DNA from 2 places in the Rhodococcus sp. MALMAid1271 genome. Region 1 is predicted to be linked to the other one. Evidence: predicted binding sites of a transcription regulator. Region 1 holds the regulator's gene; the other holds the start of a gene.
The links. The regulator HspR, encoded in region 1, represses chaperone genes until heat shock. The targets are predictions, from matches to a motif close to ANNTGAGTNNNNNNNACTCANNT.
Positions count from the first base shown of each region.

Region 2: the regulator HspR is predicted to act here: its motif matches at 5,470-5,492, upstream of clpB (ATP-dependent chaperone ClpB).

Region 1 covers NZ_JBMIRQ010000080.1:10,868-20,077, reverse strand. The annotation lists gene treS (maltose alpha-D-glucosyltransferase) at 1-1,674, opposite strand, end outside; gene ACOQFP_RS11240 (Pro-kumamolisin, activation domain family protein) at 1,973-2,473, shown strand; gene dnaK (molecular chaperone DnaK) at 2,722-4,566, shown strand; gene grpE (nucleotide exchange factor GrpE) at 4,563-5,225, shown strand; gene dnaJ (molecular chaperone DnaJ) at 5,257-6,432, shown strand; gene ACOQFP_RS11220 (heat shock protein transcriptional repressor HspR) at 6,432-6,848, shown strand; gene ACOQFP_RS11215 (FAD-binding oxidoreductase) at 7,000-7,746, shown strand; gene ACOQFP_RS11210 (MarR family winged helix-turn-helix transcriptional regulator) at 7,748-8,152, opposite strand; gene ACOQFP_RS11205 (MFS transporter) at 8,149-9,210, opposite strand, start outside.
Region 2 covers NZ_JBMIRQ010000111.1:36,690-45,899, forward strand. The annotation lists gene ACOQFP_RS21320 (LemA family protein) at 1-532, opposite strand, end outside; gene ACOQFP_RS21325 (hypothetical protein) at 590-1,657, opposite strand; gene ACOQFP_RS21330 (DUF5666 domain-containing protein) at 1,743-2,774, opposite strand; gene clpB (ATP-dependent chaperone ClpB) at 2,866-5,412, opposite strand; gene ACOQFP_RS21340 (globin domain-containing protein) at 5,594-6,757, shown strand; gene ACOQFP_RS21345 (hypothetical protein) at 6,780-7,451, opposite strand; gene ACOQFP_RS21350 (helix-turn-helix domain-containing protein) at 7,721-8,140, shown strand; gene ACOQFP_RS21355 (DUF2277 domain-containing protein) at 8,149-8,424, opposite strand; gene ACOQFP_RS21360 (TetR/AcrR family transcriptional regulator) at 8,447-9,022, opposite strand; gene ACOQFP_RS21365 (cytochrome P450) at 9,119-9,210, shown strand, end outside.

The DNA of each region.
Region 1 (9,210 bases):
CAGATCCCAGCCGGACAATGCGAACACGCCGGGCTGGAGCGCGTTGTACATCGCGAGTAGCAGGTGGGCGCGCTTGACGGTCTCGATGTCTTCCTCGTCCATCCGCTCGAGATCGCGGATGCCGAGTGATGCCGTGATGACACTTGCTGTGGTGCAGGCGATTCCGTTGGTCGTGAAGGTTCGGTTGTACGGTGCCCAGCGTCCGGTGAGGCGATCGGTCAGCTCGCCGCGAATACGGTCTCCGAGATCGCAGCCCTTGACCGTCTCCCCGCCGTAGGAGAACTCGTCCTCTGCATGGAGTGTGGCGAAGTGGATGAGCTCGAAGGTCATCTCGTCGTGGTTCTGCAGCGCGTGCACCAGGGACGCGCTGTCGACGCCGTGATCGCGGGCGAGGGTCATGGTGAGCCTGAGAAACTCGGTGTTCCCCATGACGAGTGCATGCTGGTAGGCCGGACGGTTGATGAAGTCGTACGACAGATCGGCACCGTTGGTGCCCATCGCCTTGATGTCGTCGATCGTCAGGTTCAACTCCTGGAAGGTGAACCCGCCCATCTTGCGTACGACGCTGGCGATCAGGTGGTTGGCCGCCTCCGACAGCGGGTGGCCCTCGGACCAGCCCGGCCCCTCTGCCCGGCGCTCGACACCGAGGAAACCGTTGGCGTCCAAGCGCAATGCGCCTGCTCCCAGATCGGCGATCGAATGGCATGCGTCGCCGATCACCAGTCGCATTCCGGCGAAGGAGGGATCGAGCCAGTTGATCGAGGGCTGACCGGCCTTGAAGTAGTGCAGGTACACCCAGCGACGTTCGATTCCGTCGATACCAACGACGGGAGGGGTTGCGCTCCAGTTGGTTTCCTTGACGCCGAGCTCGTAGAAGATCACCCGCTGCAACTGGCCGATGATGTACCCGGCGCGAGCGAGATTGGCCTCTGCCTCGGCGTCGATGTTCTGCGAGTCGGCTCCGGCGCGCACTCGTGGTAGCAGGTGCCAGTCCTGCGGTTCGATCTCGACCATGTGATAGATGCCGGGGTAATCGGCGACGGCCATCTCGGCCAACCGGAAATCTGCGCCCTTGCCGGTGTGTCCCGGCACGATGTCGTCGATGACGATGCCGTCGTATGCGGAGGCGACGACGCACAGGCGTCGGAACTCCTCTTCCGAGCCGAAGGCAGGGTCGATCTGCATACCGATGCGGTCGAAGTGGCCGTCGACCGATGGCGTCGGACGCCAGCCGTGGATGCCGCCCGCCACCTTCACCGGCCCGGTGTGCACTGCGGTGACACCGATTTCGGAGAAGGCCTGCCACAGTTTCTCGTCGCCCAACGTGCTCAGGAAGCTCGTCTGCGGGGCGTTGATCACCGAGATGGGATACGCGGTGAACCACACCGGAGCGCGTTCGACGGCCGCGCGAGGATCAGGATCGGCGTAGGGGTTCTGCCACATGCTGCCCTTGCCCGAGAGCTGCTCGGCGATCAGCTTGGCGTCCCGCAGCATCGACTGTTCGGTGAGCCAGTCCACGTATTCGGGATTCGATGCAACCGGTTCGCTGTCGGGTGTGGGGTTGCTGCTGCGATTGGCGCGGCGCACGGAGGGGCGAAGTGGCTTCGGCCGAGCCGGATAGAACTTCTCGTCGTAGGTGATCTCGCTCGGTTCGTGCTGCACTTCGGGATCCATGTGCCTCCGTAGCCTCGCTTTTCTTCAAACCCTACGTAGGGCGCGGCCGATCCGCAGGATTGTGGTTTCCCCTGATCGTCGGCGCGTGAAACCTGATGCGCCGGCCGCCGAAGACCGCGTCGAATGACAGCAATGTCATTCGATCGAGTCCAGTTCCTTCGATATGCGAACGTCATCGAATCGAGACCGCCTGGTGTGGAATGTCTGATTCCGATAGGTCATAGTGAGTGAGTACCAACCGCCTCATCAGTCACATCAGACTCATGAGTCACATCCCCCTCAGCTACAGGAGTTGTTCATGCGACGTCTTGCCCGCACATCGATCCTGGCCTCGACGGCCGCTCTGGCCGCCGCCATCGGTGCGGTTGCCCTCGCACCTGCCGCCTCTGCCGAACCCGATCCCGAACCCGTCGGCCCGCTCGGCTCGGTGGTCCTCGAGAGCCCCGATCTGGTGGTGACCATGGCCGCTGTCTGTGACACCACCGTCGAGGACGCACCCGAGGGTGGAGTCGTCGCGCTGGAGGTCAAGGTCGAGAACATCGGTGCGGACGACGCGTCGAACGTCAACGTCAACTACGGCGCGCTGCCCGGAGTTCAGGGTCAGAACACCGAAAAGGTCATCGAGGCAGGCGAGGCAGCCACCTACACGGTGCCCTCGGTCGATCGCGAATGGGTCGCCCGTCCCGCCGGCGCCGCGGCCTTCGCCAGTGCGCTCGACGCCGACTTCATGAACAACATCACCGCCGGACTGCTGAGCCACAGCTGCATCCCGGTGCCGGACGAGGAGTCTTCCGAGTAGTTCCCCACGACCATCGTAGTTCCCCACGATCCATCTCCCCGCTGCGCCGCGACGATCCACGCCGATCGTCGCGGCGTACTGCTGCGGCACTGGGGAACAAATTCGCCACACCCTCCGTTGTGCAGGTCAGCAGCCTTGAGTGGATAAGGCTCAAGTTGAAAGTTGACGCGATAGATCGCGTTGTGCAAACTTGAGCGGAGTTCGCTCACCCAGGGACTGGAACCCACGCAACAACAGGAGGAAACATTATGGCTCGTGCGGTCGGTATCGACCTCGGGACCACCAACTCGGTCGTGTCCGTCCTCGAGGGCGGCGAACCGGTTGTCGTCGCCAACTCCGAGGGATCACGCACCACCCCGTCGATCGTCGCTTTCGCCAAGAACGGTGAAGTGCTGGTCGGCCAGTCCGCGAAGAACCAGGCGGTCACCAACGTCGATCGCACCATCCGTTCGGTCAAGCGCCACATCGGCACCGACTGGACCGTCGGGATCGACGACAAGAAGTACACGCCGCAGGAGATCAGCGCGCGCACGCTCATGAAGCTCAAGCGCGACGCCGAGGCGTACCTGGGCGAAGACATCACCGACGCCGTTATCACCGTCCCCGCATACTTCGAGGACGCGCAGCGTCAGGCGACCAAGGAAGCCGGCCAGATCGCCGGCCTGAACGTCCTGCGCATCGTCAACGAGCCCACCGCTGCCGCACTGGCATACGGCCTGGACAAGGGCGACAAGGAACAGACCATTCTCGTGTTCGACCTCGGTGGCGGCACGTTCGACGTCTCCCTCCTCGAGATCGGCGACGGTGTCGTCGAGGTCCGTGCGACCTCCGGTGACAACCACCTCGGTGGCGACGACTGGGACGAGCGCATCGTCACCTGGCTCGTCGACAAGTTCAAGGCGCAGAACGGCATCGATCTGACCAAGGACAAGATGGCGCTGCAGCGTCTGCGTGAGGCCGCCGAGAAGGCGAAGATCGAGCTGTCGTCGAGCCAGAGCACCTCGATCAACCTGCCCTACATCACCGTCGACGGTGACAAGAACCCGCTGTTCCTCGACGAGCAGCTCAGCCGCTCGGAGTTCCAGAAGATCACCTCGGACCTGCTCGATCGCACGCGTGCGCCGTTCCAGGCAGTGGTGAAGGATTCCGGTATCGCCGTCAAGGACATCGACCACGTCGTGCTCGTCGGTGGATCCACCCGCATGCCCGCGGTGTCGGAACTGGTCAAGGAACTCTCCGGTGGACGCGAGCCCAACAAGGGCGTGAACCCGGACGAGGTCGTGGCCGTCGGTGCTGCACTGCAGGCCGGTGTGCTCAAGGGTGAGGTCAAGGACGTTCTGCTCCTCGACGTCACGCCGCTGTCCCTCGGTATCGAGACCAAGGGCGGTGTCATGACCAAGCTCATCGAGCGCAACACCACCATCCCCACGAAGCGGTCCGAGACCTTCACCACGGCCGACGACAATCAGCCGTCGGTGCAGATTCAGGTCTTCCAGGGCGAGCGCGAGATCGCAGCGCACAACAAGCTCCTCGGCTCCTTCGAGCTGACCGAGCTGCCCCCGGCTCCTCGCGGCGTCCCGCAGATCGAGGTCACCTTCGACATCGACGCCAACGGCATCGTGCACGTCACGGCCAAGGACAAGGGCACCGGTAAGGAAAACACGATCAAGATCCAGGACGGCTCCGGTCTGTCCAAGGAAGAGATCGACCGCATGGTCGCCGACGCCGAAGCTCACGCAGACGAGGACAAGGCTCGTCGCGAAGAGGCCGAGGTCCGCAACCAGGCCGAGTCCCTCGTGCACCAGACGGAGAAGTTCGTCAAGGACAACGAGGACAAGGTCGACGCCGAGCTCAAGGGACGCGTCGAAACCGCCATCTCCGACGCCAAGTCGGCTCTCGCGGGCAGCGACATCTCGGCAGTGAAGTCTGCCGTGGAGAAGCTTTCCACCGAGTCGCAGGCCCTCGGCACCGCCATCTACGAGGCTCAGGCCAAGGAGCAGGGCGGCGCAGAAGGCGAGGCTCAGGCCGCTGACGACGGTGTCGTCGACGCAGAGGTTGTCGACGAGCCCGCCGACGACGCGGAGAAGAAGTGACCTCGGGTAACACCGAGCAAGAACCGGTCACTTTCGTGGACAAGCGGAAGATCGATCCCGAGACCGGTGAAGTACGGGACGGCGACGCAGTTCCGGAGCCCCTCGCGGGCACCGGCGCTGCGCCCCAGCCCGGCTCGGTAGAGGAAGGGACAGACAGCGAGACGGAGACCGAGCCCGAGGTCGTAGAGGATCCTCGTGATACTCAGATCGCCGAGCTCACCGCCGACCTGCAGCGAGTCTCGGCCGAGTACGCCAACTATCGGCGTCGCACCGATCGCGAGAAGCAGAGCGGAGCAGAGAATGCGAAGGCGTCCGTCGTCTCGCAGTTGCTCCCGGTCCTCGACGACCTCGAGCGAGCACGCCAGCACGGCGATCTCGAAACCGGACCGCTCAAGGCCGTGGCAGACAAGCTGGCAGGGGTGTTCTCGAACATCGGCCTGACCACCTTCGGGGCCGAGGGCGACGCCTTCGACCCGGCCATCCACGAGGCCGTCTCGCACGAGGGCGACGGCAGCAGTCCGGTCGTCGGAACACTGATGCGTCCGGGCTACAAGCTCGGCGAGCGTGTTCTGCGCACCGCGATGGTCGGCGTGGTCGACAGTGCTGGTGAAAGCCCGGCACCAGAGGAATCGGATGCACCTGCGTCCGACGAGCAGTAAAAAGAAATAGCGCGAGAGGAGGAGACGCCCGGTGAGCCAGCGGGAGTGGATCGAGAAGGACTTCTACAAGGAGCTGGGCGTTTCCTCCAGCGCTAGTGCAGAAGACATCAAGAAGGCGTACCGAAAGTTGGCTCGGGACAACCATCCCGACGCCAATCCCGGCAATGCCGCCGCCGAGAACAAGTTCAAGGCGGTCAGCGAGGCGCACGCCGTTCTGGCCGACCCGGCCAAGCGCAAGGAGTACGACGAGGCCAGGCGCCTGTTCGCCTCCGGTGGCTTCGGTAGCCGCGGCGGCGGTGGCTTCTCACCGGGTGCAGGCGGATTCGGCGGCGGTGGTCAGAGCTTCGACGTAGGCGACATCTTCGGCCAAGGTGGCGGCGACGGCGGACTCGGCGACCTGTTCGGCGGCCTGTTCAATCGCGGTGGCGGCGCGGCGCGCCCACAGAACAACCGGCCTCGACGCGGCAGTGACGTCGAAACCGAGACCACGCTGCAGTTCCGTGAAGCGGCACAGGGCGTTACGGTCCCCTTGCGGTTGACCAGTCCGTCCTCGTGCACCACCTGCCACGGCAGCGGTGCCAAGCCAGGGACCAGCCCCCGAGTGTGCCCCAAGTGCAACGGCCAGGGCGTCGTCAACAGGAACCAAGGCGCATTCGGCTTCAGTGAACCGTGCGACGACTGCCGCGGTTCCGGTTCCATCATCGACGAACCATGCGCCGACTGCCGTGGAACCGGAGTGCAGAACCGGACCCGCAGCATTACCGTGCGCGTACCGGCCGGAATCAGCGACGGCCAGAAGGTGCGCCTCGCCGGACAGGGCGAGGCAGGGCTGCGCGGTGCCCCGTCCGGCGACTTGTTCGTGACGGTACGGGTCAAGCCCGACAAGGTATTCGGGCGAACCGACAACGATCTGACGGTGACCGTCCCGGTGAGCTACGGCGAGTTGGTGCTCGGCACCACGCTGTCGGTGCCCACCCTCGACGGACGCGTCGGTGTCAAGGTTCCACCGGGAACCGTCGACGGCCGAGTGTTGCGCGTACGGGGTCGCGGCATCCCGAAGAAGTCCGGCACCGGTGACCTGATGGTGACCGTCAAAGTTGCCGTCCCGCAGAAACTGGACAATGCTGCTACCGACGCCTTGAAGAACTATCTGGAAGCCGAGAAGGCCAGCGGATTCGACCCGCGGGCCGGGTGGGCAGGTGTGTGATGTCGGTTCCCCCAGACGGTGGTGCCGCGAAATCCGGTGGAGTACAGGCTGATCCGGACGCCCAGATCTTCGTGATCTCGGTCGCCGCGCAGCTTGCGGGCATGCATGCGCAAACCCTGCGCACCTACGACAGGCTCGGGCTCGTCATTCCGCATCGCACCACCGGCGGGGGACGACGCTACTCGCCGCGGGACGTCGCATTGCTCCGTGAAGTGCAACGACTCTCGCAGGACGAGGGGGTCAACCTCGCCGGAATCAAGCGCATCATCGAACTCACCAATCAGGTCGAGGCTCTCCAGGCCCGGGTTTCCGAGCTGGCGCAGGAGTTGGCGACCGTGCACGCGAGCTATCGCCGCGATCTGGTGCCGATTCAACGCAATGCCCTGGTCGTCTGGAAGCCGAGGCATCAGCGCTGAGGGTTCGCCCAGCTCGCAAACGCGCGCGCCTTCGCCAGGTGCGCGCGTTCTCGTGCTCGGTTCGGCCGCTATCTTGCTCGCGTCCGGCGAATGCGCGCGCGTTCGCGGGGAGCGCGATGCGGAGGGAGCTCGAGCCCCTATCCTGGTCGACATGCAGGCGTGGAAATCGACGGTCGTTCAGTACCACCGCCTTCGGAACGACCTCGCGGTAATTCGGCTCGAAGGCGACGTGGTGCCGTTCAAGGCGGGCCAGTCGGTGTCGGTGTCCGTTCCTCAGCACTCTGCGCTGACCCGGCGGTACTCGCCCGCATTGCCGCCATCGCTCGACGGCAAGCTGGAGTTCCACGTCCGCGCAGTTCCGGCCGGCTGGGTCAGCGGGGGCATCGTCAACGAGACACGGCCCGGTGACGTCTGGCAGATCAGTGACCCGCAGGGCAGTCTGCATGTCGACGATTCGGGTCGCGACGTGGTGATGATCGCGGGCGGCACCGGACTGGCTCCGTTGCGCGCGATTCTGCTCGACCTCACCCGATGGGAGAGGCCACCGAAGGTGACGCTCTTCGTCGGAGGTAAGTCGCCCCGCGATCTCTATGCGAGCGACATGCTGTGGTTGATGGCGGCAGAGCTTCCGTGGCTGACCGTCGTTCCTGTGGTCGATCAGTTGCACGAGCCCTGGGCCTCGGACCGGTGGAACGACCGGATTCATGCCGAGATCGGTTCCACCGCAGCATTCTTCGAGCCCGAACACTGCTGGGAGGGTGCTGTGGCCGATGTGGTCGCCACGCAGGGCCCCTTCCCGGATCGGCAGATCCTGGTGTGCGGATCACCGGGTATGGAAGCGGCCACCGTGCGCGCACTCGTCGAGATCGGCACCCCACTCGACGCGGTGCGCCGCTGAGTCAGGGCAGCCGCAGAATCCGTCGTAGATGGGCCAGATCCTCCGCCGATGTGGTGGTGAACTCCGGGGGCGGGGCGTCGGCGATGGATCGGGCCGTTTCGGCGATGCGGCGTCCGGCGTCGGTGAGTCCGATGATGCGGCGTCGGCGATCGTCGGGGTCCTCGGTGCGGATCACCAGTTCTCGCTTTTCCAGTTCGCGAACGTTGAGCGACACGTAGGGCGCATCGGACGCGAGGATCTCGGCCAGCTCGGTGACCGTCCGATCGGAGATGAGCAACTTGGTCAGCAGTTTGGCCCGGAGGAAGCTCATTCCGGTGGCCTCGGCGACGGCCCGTCTGGTGTCGTGTTTCTCGAGCATCAACGCGCGCATCTCACGCCAGACGGCGGCCGCATCGGAGTTCGTCATACGAGCACCGGACGGCCGATGGTCTCGGCGGTCGATCGGGCCCAGCGGCCGGTGGTGACCAGTGCGAGCACGGTGACGACCACGCCTGCACCCGCGATGACGAACCACGCGGGCACTGCGGCAGCGGTGAAACCGTCGGAGATCTCACCGACGATGCTCGCGGTGACGATGGAGCCGACGACCGCCACGCCGAGCGACTGACCCACCTGCCTGCTGGTCGAGGCGATCGCGGACGCCACTCCAGCCTGGCTGCGCGGCATCCCGGACACCGCGGTATTGGTGATCGGGGCGTTGACCATGCCGAACGATATTCCGAAGATCACGTACGCCACCGCCAGCCAGGTGAAGGAGGTCGTGGGGGCCATCCGACTGAGCATCAAGGCCGAGGTCACGAATCCGACGCCTGCGACCAGCAGTGGAATTCGCGCTCCGAGGGAGCCGACGATGCGCCCGGAGATCGGCGCGAAGATCAGGGTCATCAATGCCATCGGCAGGGTGAGGAGACCGGCGTGCAGGGGCGAGAAGCCGCGCACATCCTGGAGGTAGAGGGTGTTGAGGAACAGGAATCCGCCGAGGGATGCGAAGGCGCACACCGCGATCACCGTCGCTCCACTGAAGGGCGCACTGCGGAAGAACTTCAGTTGGATCAACGGCTCTTCGAGACGCGATTCGACGACCAACAGGCCGAGGAGGGAGCCGAGTGCAATGGCACCGGTGAGCACGATCGGCGGCGATGACCAGCCCTTCGTCGGGCCCTCGATGATGGTGAACACCAGGGAGACGAGGAACGCGAAGATCAGGATCTGACCGGCCGGGTCGAACTTGCGTGAGTGTTCGGCTTTGGATTCGGGGACGAATTTCAGCGTCATGGCCAGCGCGAAGATGCCCACGGGGACGTTGATCCAGAAGATGGACTGCCATCCGGCCGCGGTGACGAGGACGCCGCCGAGAGCGGGGCCGGCAGACATCGAGATTCCCACGACGGCACCCCACATTCCGATGGCCCCGGCGCGTTCTTTGGGGTCGGTGAAGGTGTTGGTGATGATCGACATCGCCAC
Region 2 (9,210 bases), on a different contig from region 1:
TGGTCTCCACGAACGGTTCGGGCGCAGACACCGAGCGAGACTTGGCAACGATCGAGGACGGAAAGGTGCCGACGGCCCGCGACAGCCGATACGCAGTGTCGTTGTACACCCGCACTGCGCCTGCGATTCGCCGCTCGGTGACGATCAGCTCGCCCGCTGGCCCCTGAAAGGCCCAGTTCCCCAATACGTTACGGCCCGCGTCTGCTTCCGCGAGAACCGAGTGAAATGCGGCGGACAATGCGTTCTCGGCGGCGGCCTGCGTCTGCAGACCGAGTCCACGCTCACGCACGGCCTTGGACCACGAGCGGGCACCGCTCAGTTGCAGCAGCAAGTCGGCGGACAGCCCGGATTCCTCAGCGGCATCGAGAAACGGAACCAGCTGCGCGTGACGCCGTTCGATCTCGACGTCCACCAGATGCAGACTCTGCACAGTCTGCTCGCGGTACCGACCGAGGCGACGCACCGAGCCGGCGACGTACACGACCACGGCGATCACCAACACCAGGATTGCTACAAGCACAGAAACCGTCACGAGGTACGAATTTAGTCGTCTCGACGCTGCCGGGGCCGTCAACACGCCCGAACGACATCAGGGCTGCTTGCGTCGACGCTCCGCATCGAACGGAATGGGACGCGAGGCGGGCGGACGCGGCACCGACCGCGGCGGGCTCGCGGACCGCTCGCTCTGTGGGCCGGCCGAATCCGGCCGGGGAGGACGAGGCCTGCGATCGGGATCCCAAGTAACGGGCTCCTGGGGCCGCACCGCCTGAGGGCGGACCGCTTGAGGGCGCACTGCTTGAGGGCGCTCCGCTTGGGGGCGCGCATCCGACACGCGCGGCGGTCGAACCCGCGGATCGGGTGTTCTGGGCTCGGCGACCCGCGGCTCCGGGTCTCGAGGACCCTGGACACCGGACTCCGGCGCCCTCGGGCCACTGTTCTGCGGCTGCTCGGCCTGCCGATCGCGGGGCTCCTTGACCAGCGGCCTGCCCGGGTCCGAACGATCACGGCCCGGCTCGCCGCCCGCACGAGCACCGTACACCGCGCTGCCACGCACCGGAGGCAACACGTGCAACATGCCCGACAGTCGCGCCACAGCGTCGATCGCCGCATCCCAGTCGCGTCCCGAACTGCCGAGCGGCAGCGATCCGAGCGTCCAGTCCTGCTCGCTCCACAGCAGCTGCAAATTTGCCGGAATGGACTCGGTGAACGCAGCCATTCGTTGGTCGCAGACACGACGAGCGATATCGACATCGGTAGCGAAGACCACCCGGGGACCGATGGACCCGAGCAGTTCCATGTCTTCCTCGCGCGGCGGTGGCGTCGACCTCGGGCGCAGATCTATATCGACATCCGAACCAACCGAGCGCTGCACGGCCACGATGGTGCCCGTCTCCTCGACGTCGAAGAGTACGAACTCCTCACCGCGCCGAACTCCCGTCACCACGCCGAGAGCCACGTCGAATTCAGGCTTGGCCAGGGCCGCACGAGAGAACCTGGTGACCAGTTCTCGATCATGCGCTCGATACTCGTATCCCTGCGCCTTGGCCCACATCTGCCGCAACCGCCCGGACTGATCTCGCTTGGACCTGTCGATGTAGAGCAGCGCCACTGCACCTATCAGTGCAATCGCCGCAAGGCCGAACCACATTGCCGTCATCGGGAACCACCTTAATCGACATCCACACCATCTCCGCCCACCACCGCCAGGTCCTGTGAACGATCCCTACGAGTACCTCGGTTGCCTACCCGCCGAAGTTCGGGGCTTCGATGATGACGTTCGCGCGGATCGTTCCGTCCTCGACCGACTCGCCCTGCACCACGACCCCCGCGCCGACCGTCAACGACGCCACATCACCACCACTGAGCGAAATGATCTGGGTCTGCGCAGTGGTCTGCACCGTCACCGGAGCACCGTCGAGTCCGTTGATGGTCAACGTCGAACCGTCGTTCGCGGTGATGGTGCCCACGGCCGAACCGAGTTGACCGAGAATCTCGGGAATTCCCCCTGGGATCAGCCCTGGTGTGGTGGTCGTACCCGTTTCGGTTGGCTGTGGGGTGGTCGTCGGAGCACTGGACGTGCTCGGCCGGATCGACGTGGACGGAGCGGCGGCGACGCTGCTGGAATCGTCCGAGCCGCCACTGAGGAAAGCAATTCCGAACGTGACGACGATGACCAGCACGACGAGGCCGATCAGTGCCAGCACCCACGGGCGAGGCCCCTTGCTGCCTGTGCCTTCTTGCTCCGCTGTGCCCTGCTGCTCCGCTGTGCCCTGCTGCTCCGCTCCGGGCGCAGCTCCGTACGGCGGGGGCTGGCCGTACTGCTGGGGCTGGCCGAACTGCTGAGTGTGGCCGTACTGCTGGGGCTGGCCGTATTGCTGTGTCTGTCCGAACTGCTGAGTCTGGCCGTAGGCCTGGTTGGCCGCAGCGTGCTGGTCGGGATCGTACGGCGGGAGGGCTTGCGTCGGGTTGTAGCCCGGCGGATAGGCGGGCGGGTCCGGATTCTGGCCGGTCGGGTCCTGGTACGCGGGGTCCTGGTAAGCAGGGTTCTGGTACCCGGGGTTCTGGTACGCGGGGTTCTGGTAACCCGGACTTCCATAGGCCTGAGTCGGATACACCTCGGTGGGATGAGCGTCATCGGGATACTGCTGGGCATCGGGGTACTGCTGGGCACCGGGGTGCGGCCCGCTCTCGTCCTGAGGCTGTGCCGACTCCGGCTGATGCGCCGCGTCCTGATCGCGCTCGCGAGCGGACCGCGGTTCGTCCGGATTCGTCATTCCTCGAGGGTACCTACCCGGTAGCCCGCAGGTGGCGGCATGAAACGGCCCACACGAGCCGAGCTCGTGTGGGCCGTGTCGTCCCTGGTGACTAACCCAGGATCAGCTGTTCGCCGTCCGGGCTGACGTTGACCGAGACCACGTCGCCGTCGTGAACATCGCCGGCGAGCAGCAGCTTCGCCAGTTGGTCCCCGATCGCCTGCTGGATCAGCCGACGCAGTGGCCGAGCACCGTACAGCGGATCGTAACCACGCACCGCCAGCCACATCTTCGCCGGCGACGACACCTCCAACGTCAGGCGACGAGCCGCCAGCCGCGTGGCGAGGAAGCCGAGCTGGATGTCGACGATCGACTCGAGCTGGTCCTCGGACAGGGCGTCGAACACCACGACGTCGTCGAGACGGTTGACGAACTCGGGCTTGAACGAGCGCCGCACCGCATCCATCACCTGCTCCTTGGTGCCGCCTGCACCGAGGTTGGAGGTGAGGATCAGGATCGTGTTGCGGAAGTCGACCGTCCGCCCCTGACCGTCGGTGAGCCTGCCCTCGTCGAGCACGGCGAGCAGGATGTCGAACACATCGGCATGCGCCTTTTCGACCTCGTCGAACAGCACCACCGTGTACGGACGCCTGCGCACCGCCTCGGTCAACTGCCCGCCGGCCTCGTAGCCGACGTAGCCCGGAGGCGCACCGACGAGGCGAGCAACGGCATGCTTCTCGCTGTACTCGCTCATGTCGATCCGCACCATCGCGCGTTCGTCGTCGAAGAGGAACTCCGCCAACGCCTTCGCGAGCTCGGTCTTACCGACACCGGTGGGACCGAGGAACAGGAACGACCCCGTCGGGCGGTTGGGATCGGCCACCCCGGCGCGGGAGCGTCGGACGGCGTCGGACACCGCCTGTACCGCGTCCTTCTGTCCGACGACTCGCTTGCCGAGTTCGTCTTCCATCCGAAGCAGCTTGGCCGTCTCGCCTTCGAGCATCCGGCCCGCCGGAATTCCCGTCCAAGCCGCCACGACATCGGCGACGTCGTCGGGACCGACCTCTTCCTTGAGCATCACCTCGCCCTGCGCGGACGAGGCCTCGGTCTTGGCAGCGAGCTCCTTCTCGAGCGTCGGGATGCGTCCGTACCGCAGCTCGGCGGCCTTGCCGAGATCGCCGTCGCGCTCCGCCCGGTCGGATTCACCGCGTAGATTCTCGAGTTCCTCCTTCAGTGCCCGCACCGAGTCGATGGCACCCTTCTCGTTCTGCCAGCGCGTGCTCAGACCGGCGAGCTTCTCTTGCAGATCGGCCAACTCCTGACGGAGCTTGTCCAGCCGCGCCTTCGACGCGTCGTCGGTCTCCTTCGCCAGCGCCATCTCCTCGATCTCGAGGCGACGCACGGCCCGTTCCACTTCGTCGATCTCGACCGGTCGTGAGTCGATCTCCATGCGCAGTCGCGATGCCGCCTCGTCGACCAGGTCGATGGCCTTGTCCGGCAGGAAGCGTGCGGTGATGTACCGGTCACTGAGCGTGGCCGCGGCGACCAGTGCGGAGTCGGTGATCCGCACGCCGTGGTGCACCTCGTAGCGTTCCTTGAGTCCGCGCAGGATGCCGACGGTGTCCTCGACCGAGGGCTCGCCGACGTAGACCTGCTGGAAGCGACGTTCGAGGGCAGCGTCCTTCTCGATGTACTTGCGGTACTCCTCGAGCGTCGTCGCACCGACCAGCCGCAGTTCGCCGCGCGCAAGCATGGGCTTGATCATGTTTCCCGCGTCCATCGCCGATTCACCGGTCGCTCCGGCACCGACGATGGTGTGCAGCTCGTCGATGAACGTGATCACCTGGCCTGCGGAGTTCTTGATGTCGTCGAGCACCGCCTTGAGCCGTTCTTCGAATTCACCGCGGAACTTCGCTCCGGCAACCATCGAACCGAGGTCGAGGGAGACCACGGTCTTACCCCGCAGGCTTTCCGGAACGTCACCGGCGACGACCCGCTGGGCGAGCCCTTCGACGATGGCGGTCTTGCCGACGCCGGGTTCGCCGATGAGCACCGGGTTGTTCTTGGTGCGGCGCGAGAGTACCTGCACGACGCGCCTGATCTCGGTGTCGCGGCCGATGACCGGATCGAGCTTTCCCGATCGGGCAAGCGCGGTCAGATCGGTGCTGTACTTCTCCAGGGCCTGATAGGTGCTCTCCGGGTCGGCGCTGGTGACCCGAGCACTTCCCCGCACCGCTTGAAAGGCGTCACGCAGCTCGTTCGGTCCAGCTCCGTGGCCGGTCAAGAGCTTGGCGATGTCGTCGTTTCCCGAAGCCAAGCCGACCATCAGATGCTCGGTGGAGACGTACTCGTCGTCGAGTTCGGTGGCCAGGTGCTGTGCTGCAGTGATCGCGGCGAGGGTTTCACGGCCGAGTTGCGGGGTCGTGGTGGAACCGGATGCCGAGGGCAGTCGATCCACCAGGTTCTGCGCTTCTCGACGCACCGTTGCAGGGTCGACGCCGACGGCCTTCAGCAGCGGTGTGGCGATGCCGTCGGTCTGATCGAGCAACGCCACCAACAAATGTGCCGGACGGATGTCCGGGTTGCCGGCCGCGGACGCGGCCTGCAGGGCAGCGGACAACGCTGCCTGCGACTTCGTGGTGGGAGTGAAACTGTCCACCGGTCACCTTCTTTCCAGAGTGGGATTCGAGCCTGTCGCTGGGTACAACCATAGCAAAGTTGAGTCTGTTCCGCTCAACCCTGACTTTCTTGTCGTGCGCACGAGGGCGAAGCCCGTGCGAGATGGTCTCGATCGGTCTACTTTGGTGTCCGTCGACAAGGTCAAGCAGTGGGGGTGGAGGTTGCTCGACGCACGAACGATCTCCTTGGTGCGTACCGGGTTCAAATCGGTGATCGCGGCCGAGGACGGTCCAGCCCGTTTGTCGCGGTCGTTCTACGCCCACCTGTTCGCCGAATACCCCGACTTCCGCGCGCTGTTTCCCGCGTCGATGGACGCCCTGCGCGAACATTTCGTGTTGGCCCTCGGGTACGTCTTCGAACACCTCGACGACACCGACCGGGTGGAGCCGTTCCTCGCTCAGCTCGGCCGGGATCATCGCAAGCACGGAATATCGGGCGCCCATTTTCGTGCAGGCAGCTCGGCTCTGATCAACGCGTTCCGGACGTTCGTGGGCAACGAGGTGTGGACCGACGAGGTCGAGAGGGCCTGGCACGACACCCTCACCGTGGTGAGCAATGCCATGGCCGTCGCCGCGGACGACGACGAACTGCCGCCTTACTGGAGTGCGACCGTCGTCGAACATCAGCGCCTGCTCGACGATCTCGCAGTGGTACGGCTGAAGACCGACGGCGAGATTCCCTACTTCCCCGGCCAGTACGTCAGCGTGCAGATTCCACAGCGACCCAAGCTGTGGCGCTACCTGTCCCCGGCCATTCCGAGCAACCCGTACGGCGAGATCGAGTTCCATGTTCGACGCGTATCCGGTGGCTGGGTGTCTCCGGCGATGGTCACCGAGACCGCCGTCGGCGACCGCTGGTCCATCAGTCCGCCGTTGGGCGGGATGTACGTCGATCGCGCAATCCGCGAGGACGTGTTGATGATCGCGGGCGGTACCGGCCTGGCACCGTTGCGCGCGCAGGTGATGGAGATGGCGCAGCGCAGCAACAATCCGCGAGTGCACCTCTTCGTCAGTGGTACGTATCCGTGCGATCTCTACGATCTGGACACACTGTGGCAGTTGTCGCTGTCGAATCCGTGGCTCACGGTCGTTCCGGTGACCGAGGAGTCCGAGGATCCGTGGTGGTATTCCGGTCCCCCGCGCGAATTGCCGTGGGGAATGCACCATCGATTGCACGGCGCGGTGGGCAAGGTGGTGACCCAGTTCGGATCGTGGGCGGATCGCCAGATTCAGGTCTGCGGGTCACCGTCGATGGTTCGTACGACGCTCTACGCCCTCCGCAAGGTCGGTACCCCGATAGAGCACATTCAGCACGATCCGTTCTGAAATCGCGATGCGCGGTAGTCGCTCAGCTCGACAACGACCGCGGCGACACCTCCTCGACCACACCGCCCGCCACCAGCCGTGGGGTCCAGGCTTCGGTGACGAGTCGACCGTCTCCGGTGATGATCGCGTCGGGATCAGGATCGATCAGGATGGGATATCCGGTGTCGGCCTCGGCCTGGACGTTCTGCACCAGCAGGCCGTTCTCGATGGTGTAGTACACGTGGACCGGATGCAGATCGGCATCGAAGGCCCATGGGCGGCCGATGAATATCACGGCCTCGCCGAGTTCATCGAGTACCGACACCGAACCGTCGGACTCGAGCCGCAGTTTCCACGACGGCGGCATCGAGGTCACGAACTCGAATTTTCGCGGCGCACTCGCGTCGAGCAGATGGATCATCAGCAGCGCTCCGTCTCGCGGATCCCGCTGCGGCACAATCACTTCGAATGAGCCACATTCGTAGAACCTGGACCCGAACGGACCTGGAATTCCGGAGTCGAGATCGCCCGCGATGACGAGTTCGAGCCGAATGGTGCCGGAGCCGTTCTCGGCTCCGAGAACGATCCCCTCGGACGGATGCGGTGTGGGCGACTCGTCCCGCGGGGCGTAGGACAGCACCGCACGTAGCAGCGGCTCGACCACCTCCGCGTCCCCATCTCGTGAATCGAACGTCCTTCGTCGACGATCGGTCATGTCCACCCCCTTCGCCTGGCGATCCAGTCTGCCACCGAGGCCGGGCTCACGCCGACGGTTCCACGGAAAACCATCCGTTCGAACCGAACCTGCGGGGCGTGGACGCGCCGGTGCAAGAAACCGAACAGTACTGTTCTCGCTCGAGTTTGCGCAGGTCAGCCCTAGTTTTGCCGAAACTCGGCAGCGGCTACTATGAGCCGGTTCGATCCGCGGCGGATCGATCTGCCCGGGTGGGCAGCGGTCAGATCAGAAAGGCACACACGTACCCGATGTCCCCTGACTTCGCCGCGCGTCTGAACCACCTCTTCGCCACAATCCACCCGCCCGGACGCAAACCGCACACCAACGCCGAAGTCGCCGATGACCTCGCCCTGCGCGGCCACCAGATCTCCAAGCCGTACATCTCGCAACTACGTTCGGGGCAACGGGCCAACCCATCGGCCGACACGGTGACGGCCCTGGCCGCATACTTCAAGGTCAAACCCGACTACTTCTTCGACGACATCTACGCATCCAAGATCGATCACGACCTCGAATTGCTCACCCAATTACAGGGATACGGCCTCCGCCGCCTGTCCGCCCGGGCATTCGATCTGTCCGAGGAGTCTCAGAACCTCCTCAGCTCGATGGCCGAGAAGCTGCGCGTGAGCGAAGGCCTCCCCGAGGTGCCTCCGGACAGCACTCGATAGGTCCGCCTCTAGGACCCGGCCTTGGCCGCGATCCTGGCCTGCACTTCCGGACGCCTCAGCGGCGGCACCGTGGGAGGGGGCTGACGCCGCTCCGGCAGAGCGTGGAGCAGGCGATGCGTCGTCGCGGTCACCTCGGCGACGGCCAGCTCGAAGGCTTCACGGGTGGCGTCGGAGGTCTTCTGCACGCCACTGATCTTGCGGACGTACTGCCGCGCGGCCGCTTCGATCTCCTCGTCCGTGGCATGCGGTTCCAACCCTCGCAGGGTGGTGATGTTTCGGCACATACGTCGACGATAGCTCCGCAGCTCACACCTCGAGAAGACCCGAAATCGCTTTCAGGCACAGCTCGCGAACCTGTTCCCGCTCGAGCGTTCGACGTTCGACCCAGTCGTGACAGACCTCGCGCACGAAAGCCACCCACCCACGTAGCGCGGCCCGAACCACCTCGTCGTCGTGGAACTCGACGGGCAATGCGGAGAGAATGCGCTGTTGCTGAATATCGAACTCGCGCGTCAGGATGTCGTTGATGCGGGCATCGCCGAGCAGCGCGCCTCGATTGACGGCCCGGATGCCGTGCGCGTGTTCGTCGGTGTAGGCGATGTAGGCGTCGAGCCCGGCGGCGATCTGCTCCAGGACCGGCAGCGACACGTCCGGGGCCGTGATGGCCAGGTTGCGCTCGGATTCCGTTCGTACTATCTCGACGAAGAACTCTCGCTTGGACGGGAAATAGTGGTACATCAACCCTCGCGACACTCCCGCGAGGTCGGCTACCTCCTCGATCCACACGTCCTCGTAGGGCCGCTCGGCAAACAGGGCCGATCCGATCTCGATCAATTGCGCACGCCGCTGCTCGGGCGTCATGCGTGTGCGGCGATTCGTCATGGGCTTCGAATGCTAGTTGACACGGATTCAACAGTGGGTACGGTCTCTATTAGACGCCGATTCAACAAGAGTCGGCCTCGACTCGATGGGGTGCCGATGTCGACACGATTCGCAGCACAGGGCTACTCACTCCCGCATCCACCGCACCGACTTCCCGTGCTCGGTGACATCGTCGGCGTCGACCCGCG